Hyalangium gracile: one gene and its partner. The protein of the gene in region 2 interacts with the protein of the main gene of each other region in a pairwise test. Links are inferred from orthologs where the notes say so. Each region holds a gene or a part of one and is shown on either strand. Other genes may lie near its edges. The genes, in order: dhaK and KY572_RS42065.

The links.
Region 1: the proteins of KY572_RS42065 (region 2) and dhaK interact in binary tests that used the Escherichia coli proteins (3 or more experiments, as listed by UniProt). The link is inferred for Hyalangium gracile from one-to-one orthologs.

Annotation. Positions count from the first base shown.
Region 1 is NZ_JAHXBG010000002.1:135,503-138,679, reverse strand. The notes cover bases 272-3,135. They hold dhaK (dihydroxyacetone kinase subunit DhaK), read right to left. Parts: upstream 2,273-3,135; coding sequence 1,271-2,272; downstream 272-1,270. Other genes in these bases: KY572_RS04140 (carbonic anhydrase), read right to left, coding at 2,621-3,135; dhaL (dihydroxyacetone kinase subunit DhaL), read right to left, coding at 636-1,265; ptsP (phosphoenolpyruvate--protein phosphotransferase), read right to left, coding at 272-610. In the rest of the region: more of ptsP, read right to left, coding at 1-271; more of KY572_RS04140, read right to left, coding at 3,136-3,177. UniProt on the Escherichia coli protein: Dihydroxyacetone binding subunit of the dihydroxyacetone kinase, which is responsible for the phosphoenolpyruvate (PEP)-dependent phosphorylation of dihydroxyacetone via a phosphoryl group transfer from DhaL-ATP.
Region 2 is NZ_JAHXBG010000035.1:40,292-43,555, forward strand. The notes cover bases 230-3,180. They hold KY572_RS42065 (DNA gyrase/topoisomerase IV subunit B), read right to left. Parts: upstream 2,697-3,180; coding sequence 762-2,696; downstream 230-761. Other genes in these bases: KY572_RS42060 (PEGA domain-containing protein), read right to left, coding at 230-638; KY572_RS42070 (DNA gyrase/topoisomerase IV subunit A), read right to left, coding at 2,709-3,180. Also shown: more of KY572_RS42060, read right to left, coding at 1-229; more of KY572_RS42070, read right to left, coding at 3,181-3,264. UniProt on the Escherichia coli protein: Topoisomerase IV is essential for chromosome segregation; it is the principal protein responsible for decatenating newly replicated chromosomes. It relaxes supercoiled DNA.

The DNA of each region.
Region 1 (3,177 bases), on a different replicon or contig from region 2:
AGTTGATGCTCCGTGCATCCACTCGTTCGCTCTGGGTGGTGACGTTGCGCAGCCGGACGTCCGCCGGGAACCGCAGGACGGTCTGCACCAGGCGCGCCGCCGGCCGCACATGCAGCCCGTGAGCATTGGGCACGGTGACGCGCAGGACGTGCTCGGGCCCGCCGGTGGGTCGCGGCTGGGGCGGGGAGGGGACCGTCGCGGGCTCCACGAGCTGTTCCTGCTTGGCCCTCAGGGCCGAGCGGGCTTCCTCCGCCACCCGTTGCAAGGGTGCTCCCGTGCGCGCCAGCGCCGCCGCGGCGACCGCGCCCTCCACGAGGGGGGCGCCACAGAGCCGCACGCGCTCACGGTACTCGGGCGGGAGCAGGTCCAGGGCCAGCTCCGCATTCAGCACGGCGCTCCCCAGGTCCATGAGGACCAGGACGCCCGCGTCCGAGTACACGCTCTCGATCGCCTGCACCACCCGCGTGGCGTCGGTGCCCAGAGGCGAGTCCGGCCCCTCCAGCCCTCCGGCGGTGGCGATGCGAGCCTCGGGGCCGGCCATCTCCCGCGCCAGCTCCGCCACGCCCTCGGCGAGGAGCCGGCTGTGCGAGACGATGACGAGTCCTACCATGGCGCGGGCCTCGGAGCGGGAGGGCTCACCCCAGCGTCCTGGCGGCGCACTGGATCAGCAGGTGAGACGAAGTCGCTCCAGGATCCGCGTGGCCCGCGCTGCGCTCTCCCAGATAGCTGGCGCGGCCCTTCTTCGCGACCCAGGGGATGGTGGCCTGGCGGCCCTGATCGGCCGCGGTGGCCGCCCGGTTCAGCGCCTCCGCCAGCTCCACGCCCTGCCCGAGCGCCTGCTGGAGCGCCTCGAGCGCCGGCTGGAGCGCATCGACCATCGTCTTGTCCCCGGCCACCGCCTTGCCTCGGGACATGACGCCGTCGACGCCCGCCTTCAGGGCCTCGGCCAGCTCGGAGGGCGTCAGCTCCTGCTTGCCGGCAGTCCGCGCCGCCATCTGCAGGAACAGCGTGCCATAGAGCGGTCCGCTCGCTCCGCCCACGGTGGAGATCAGCGTCATGGCCACCGTCTTGAACAGGGTGCTGATGTCCTTGTCCGCCACGCCCGGCAGCTTGGCCAGCACGGCCTGGAAGCCCCGGTTCATGTTCTCCCCGTGGTCGCCGTCCCCAATGTCCATGTCGAGCTGGGTGAGCTGATCCTTCTGCTCGGCGAGGACGGCCGCGTACGCCTGGATCCACCGCGCGACGGCATCTCGGGTGATGGGCATGGCCGTCAGACTCCCCAGCGCAGGGCCGGCGTCTTCACCGGCGCGTCCCACAGGCGCGTGAGCTCCTCATCGAGCCGTAGCAGGGTGATCGAGCACCCCGCCATCTCCAGGGACGTGATGTACGAGCCCACCAGGTTGCGAGCGATCTTGATCCCCTTGGCCTCCAGGATCCGCGTCACCTCGGCGTACAGGATGTAGAGCTCGATCAGCGGCGTGCCGCCCATGCCATTGACGAAGGCCAGCACCGAGTCGCCGGACTTGAAGGGCAGATCGGCCAGGATGGGCTCCACCAGCATCGCGGCCACCTCGGAGGCCGGGGCCAGCTTGATGCGCTTGCGGCCGGGCTCGCCGTGGATGCCGATGCCCAGCTCCACCTCGTCCTCGCCCAGCTGGAAGGTGGGCTTGCCCGCGTGCGGCACGGTGCAGGAGGTGAGCGCCATGCCCATGCTGCGGCCCTGGGCATTCACCTTGCGCGCGAGGTCGGCCACCTCCTGGAGGGAGCGCCGCTGCTCCGCGGCCGCGCCGGCCAGCTTCTCCACCAGGACCGTCACCCCCACGCCGCGCCGCCCCGCGGTGTAGAGGCTGTCCTGCACGGCGACATCGTCGTTGGTGATGACCTGCTCCACCTGGATGCCTTCCGCGCGAGCCAGCTCCGCGGCCATCTCGAAGTTCAGGCAGTCACCCGTGTAGTTCTTCACGATGTGCAGCACGCCCATGCCGCCGTTGACGGCCTGGGAGGCAGCGAGCATCTGGTCGGGAGTGGGGGAGGTGAACACCGCTCCGGGGCAGGCCGCATCCAGCATGCCCATGCCCACGAACCCTCCGTGCATGGGTTCATGCCCGGAGCCTCCGCCCGAGACGATGCCCACCTTGCCGCGCACCGGCGCGTCAGCACGGACCAGGTAGTTCGGTTCGAAGTTCACCCGGACCAGATCGCCATGGGCGGCGGCCATGCCGCGCAGCGCATCGGTCACCACGTCCTGCGGACGGTTGATCAGCTTCTTCATGGAGCACCCCGCCACGGGCCTGGAGGCCCGCCCGATCCGTAGGACTATCAAAGACTGGGACCGGAGAGGCGGGAATCAGTCCTCGCCCCAGAGGAGCTCGGCTCGAGCTGGGTGATGATGGCGCGCGGGATGGTGGTCGGGGCTGATCCAACCCGCGCTCCCATGATGGGCGTACTGAACCCATCGTTTCGGCCCTGCAGCAGTGCCTGCCAGTCGACCATCGATTCCCTCCGGAGGGGAGACTATCTCCGGCTCGGGCTGGCAGCGAGGCGCTGTTCGGGCCTCGTCACGAGGCTCCCGCGATGAGCTCCGCGGGAGCCTGTCGAGACGATCCTTCAGGCGGAACCGTCAGGCGATGGAGGCGGAGGGATGCCCGTTGCCTTCCAGCTCCGCGAGCATCTGCTCGCCCTCGTTCTCGTCGATGGGGACGAAGGCCTCGCGACCCGGACGGTAGGCGTGCACCTGGGCGTTGCCGATGTCGAACCACCAGCCGTGCAGCCGCAGGGTGCCCGCCGCCAGGCGCTCGCGCACCAGCGGATAGGTCTTCAGGTGCTTGATCTGCTGGAGCACGTTGAGCTGGCTGAGCTGATCGGCCGGGGACAGGCCCTGACCCACCAGCCCGGGCTTCTCCATGGTCTGCAGCGCGGAGCGGCCCAGGCTCAGCCAGTCGCTGAGGTTGGGGGCGCGCTGGTCGACCTGGCCCGCCAGCAGCGCCTTCATGGCGCCGCAGGAAGAGTGTCCGCACACCACCACATCCACCACCGGCAGGTGCAGCAGGGAGAACTCCAGCCCCGCCGCCTCCGAGTGGTCTCCCACGGAGGTGCCGTGATCATCCGCCGGCGGGACCATGTTGCCCACGTTGCGCATGACGAAGAGGTCGCCCGGATCCATGGACACCAGGAGGT
Region 2 (3,264 bases):
GCGTCGCGGAAGGCGGCCTGCACGTCCGAGCCGAAGAGGGTGGAGTCCGGCTGCGCGAGCGGATCGGCGGCCAGCGCGCGCAGGAAGGACGACTTCGCGCCCTGCTTGTCCCCGTTGAGCAGCTGGCAGGCGCCCAGGAAGACGAGCGTCTTGGAGAGCCGCTGCGGCTTGAAGGCTCCCGGATGCTTCTCATAGGCATCCGCCGCGGCGGTGAACTTCGCGGCGGCGGCCTCGGGATCCAGGTTGTCGTACTCCGTCTTCCCGGCCTCGTAGAGCGCGTCGGCCTCTTTCAGCGAGGCGGGCGGAGGAGGAGGGAAGGCCGAGGCCAGGTCCACGAGCTCTACGTCCGGCTTCGCGGCCAGCGCCCGGGTGAGCTCCTCCTGGATACGGGTGGCGGCCGGCTCGGCGTTGCTGGCGCGCGGGACGGCGAACACCACGAGCCCATTCTCGAGCACCTTCCGGGCGGGGGGCTCGGGGGGAGGCGGCGGCTCCGGCTGCGCCACGGGCTCGGGCGTCGGCTCGGGCGCGGGCTCCACCTTGGTGGGCGCCGGCTTCTTCTTGCCGCGGCGGGACGACTGGGCTTCAGCATTGACGCTCAGGGCGAGCGCCAGGAGGAGGAGGAGGCGAGCGGTGAACACGGCGGCGGATGCTACCCGAGCCTGCCCCCCAGACACCATTCCCCGGCGGGTGTCGGGCCATCCGCCCGATGACGGAGGGGGGAGCCATGACGGCCCGGCGCCCCTCCGGCACGGCTCAGCGGATCAGACGTCGAGCTCCTCGACGTCGCCGGCGCGCTCCATGATGAACTTGAAGCGCGCGCTCACGTCCTTGCCGAGCAGGTCATTGATGACCCGGTCGGTCTCCAGGGCGTTGTCGATGGTCACCTTGAGGCTCTTGCGGTTCTTGGGGTCGAGCGTGGTCATCTTCAGCTCGTCGGCGGTCATCTCGCCCAGACCCTTGAAGCGCATGATGTTGGGCTTGGCGTTGCCCTTGGCCTTCTCCTGGATGATGCGGTCGCGGTCTGCCTCGTCCAGCGCCCAGTACGTCTCCTTGCCGATGTCCACGCGGTAGAGCGGGGGCTGGGCGATGTGGACGGCGCCGCTCTCGATGAGCGGGCGCAGGTGCCGGTAGAAGAAGGTGAGCAGCAGCGTGGCGATGTGGTGGCCGTCGCTGTCGGCGTCCATCATCAGGAAGACGCGGCCGTAGCGCAGCTTGGAGATGTCGAAGTCCGAGCCGATGCCGCAGCCCAGGGCGCTGACGATGTCCTGGAGCTCCTTGTTGGTGGCCACCTTGTCGGTGGAGGCCTGCTCGGCGTTGAGCACCTTGCCGCGCAGCGGGAGGATGGCCTGGGTCTTCCGGTCTCGGCCCTGCTTGGCGCTGCCGCCTGCGGAGTCACCCTCGACGATGAACAGCTCGCTGGTGCCGGGATCCGTGGAGGAGCAGTCCGCCAGCTTGCCGGGCAGGTTGAGCCGGTGGCTGACGGCGGACTTGCGGCTGACGGCCTGGGAGGCGGCGCGGCTGGCCTCGCGCGCGCGGGCGGCGAGGATGATGCGGGCCACCACCGCCTCGGCGATGGACTTGTTGTCGTTGAGCCACTTCTCCAGCGCCGGGCGCAGCACGCCGTCCACCTGGGCGGTGACTTCCGGGTTGTTGAGGCGGCCCTTGGTCTGGCCCTGGAACTGCGGCTCCACCACGTAGACGGAGAGGATGGCCGTCATGCCCTCGCGGATGTCCTCCGCGGTGAGGGTGACGCCCTTGGGCGTCAGGTCATGCGTCTCGATGTAGTTGCGCACGGCCTTCACGACGGCGCCGCGCAGGCCCGCCTCGTGCGTGCCGCCCTGCGCGGTGGGGATGCCGTTGACGTAGGAGCGGATGGTCTCATCCGTGGCCTCCGTCCACACCAGGGCGGCCTCCAGGCGCACCCCGTTGTCGCGCGAGTGGTAGAAGCCGGTGCTCGCGGGCGGCACCACGGGCTTGGCGCGCTCGGCCACCCACCTGGTGAGGTACTCGGCGATGCCGCCGTCGTGCTTGTAGGTGACGTGCACGTGCGGGTGGGCCGTGTCGTCCTTCCAGACGACCGTCATGCCCTTGTGCAGGTAGCTCTTGGCCTCCAGCCGCTCGCGGATGAGCTCGGCGTCGAACTTCTGCTTCTCGCCGAAGATCTCCGGATCGGGCTCGAAGGTGATGGAGGTGCCGGTGCCGCGCACCGGGGCGCCGTCCGCCTTGAGCGGGCTGGTGGGCTTGCCGCGCGCGTACGTCTGGACGTGGCGCTTGTGGTCCTTCTTGATCTCCACCACCATCTTGCGCGACAGGGCGTTGACCACGGAGCTGCCCACGCCGTGCAGACCGCCCGAGTGGATGTAGTTGCCCTGCTCGAACTTGCCGCCCGAGTGAAGCGTGGTGAGGATGACCTCCACCGCCGGCTTCTTGTACTTGGGCATGATGTCCACGGGGATGCCGCGCCCGTTGTCCGTCACCGTGATGGTGCGCCCATCCTTGTGGAGCGTGACTTCCACGGTGGAGGCGTAGCCGTTGATGACCTCGTCCACCGAGTTGTCGAGGATCTCCCACAGCAGGTGGTGATAGCCCGCGCTGTCGGTGCCTCCGATGTACATGGCCGGGCGCTTGCGCACCGGCTCCAGGCCCTCGAGGACCTGGATGTCCGCACCTGTGTACGTGTCCTTCTTCGTCGCCATGGCGTCCCTCGACTACTCTTTCTTCTGCTCGGGCAGCGGGATGAAGGTGACGGGCCGCGTCACTTCCTTCACCGCGTCCTTGCGCGACATCTCGTGACCCTTGCCGCCGCGGCCCGTCACCTCGTACTTCGCCGGGTGCAGGCTCAGCTTGCGGCCCTTCTGCGTCTCGAACTCGATGGCCCTGTCCTTCTGGCCCGGTGGCACCGCGAGGAACTCCACCACGCGGTCCTGCTCCTCCACCTTGATGACCATCACGCCCTTGCCAGGGCCCTGCAGCTCGTTCACCTCGTTTGCCTTGCAGACCAGGGCGCTCGTCTTCTCGGTGAGCACCGCGAGCAGATCCTTCTCGCCCACCGGCTGCACGCCGATGATCTCGTCGCCCTCGCCCGTCTTGGCGTAGCGGCGGCCGGAGCGGGTGGACACCTCCGTGTGGCCCTCCAGCGCGAAGCGCAGGCCCAGGCCATCCTTGGTGACGGCGATGAGCTTCTCGGGCCTGGCCAGCCGCGTGTCCAGCGACAGCGCGCCGACGATGCGCTCGTTGTCGTCGAACTTGAACAGCTTCTGCACC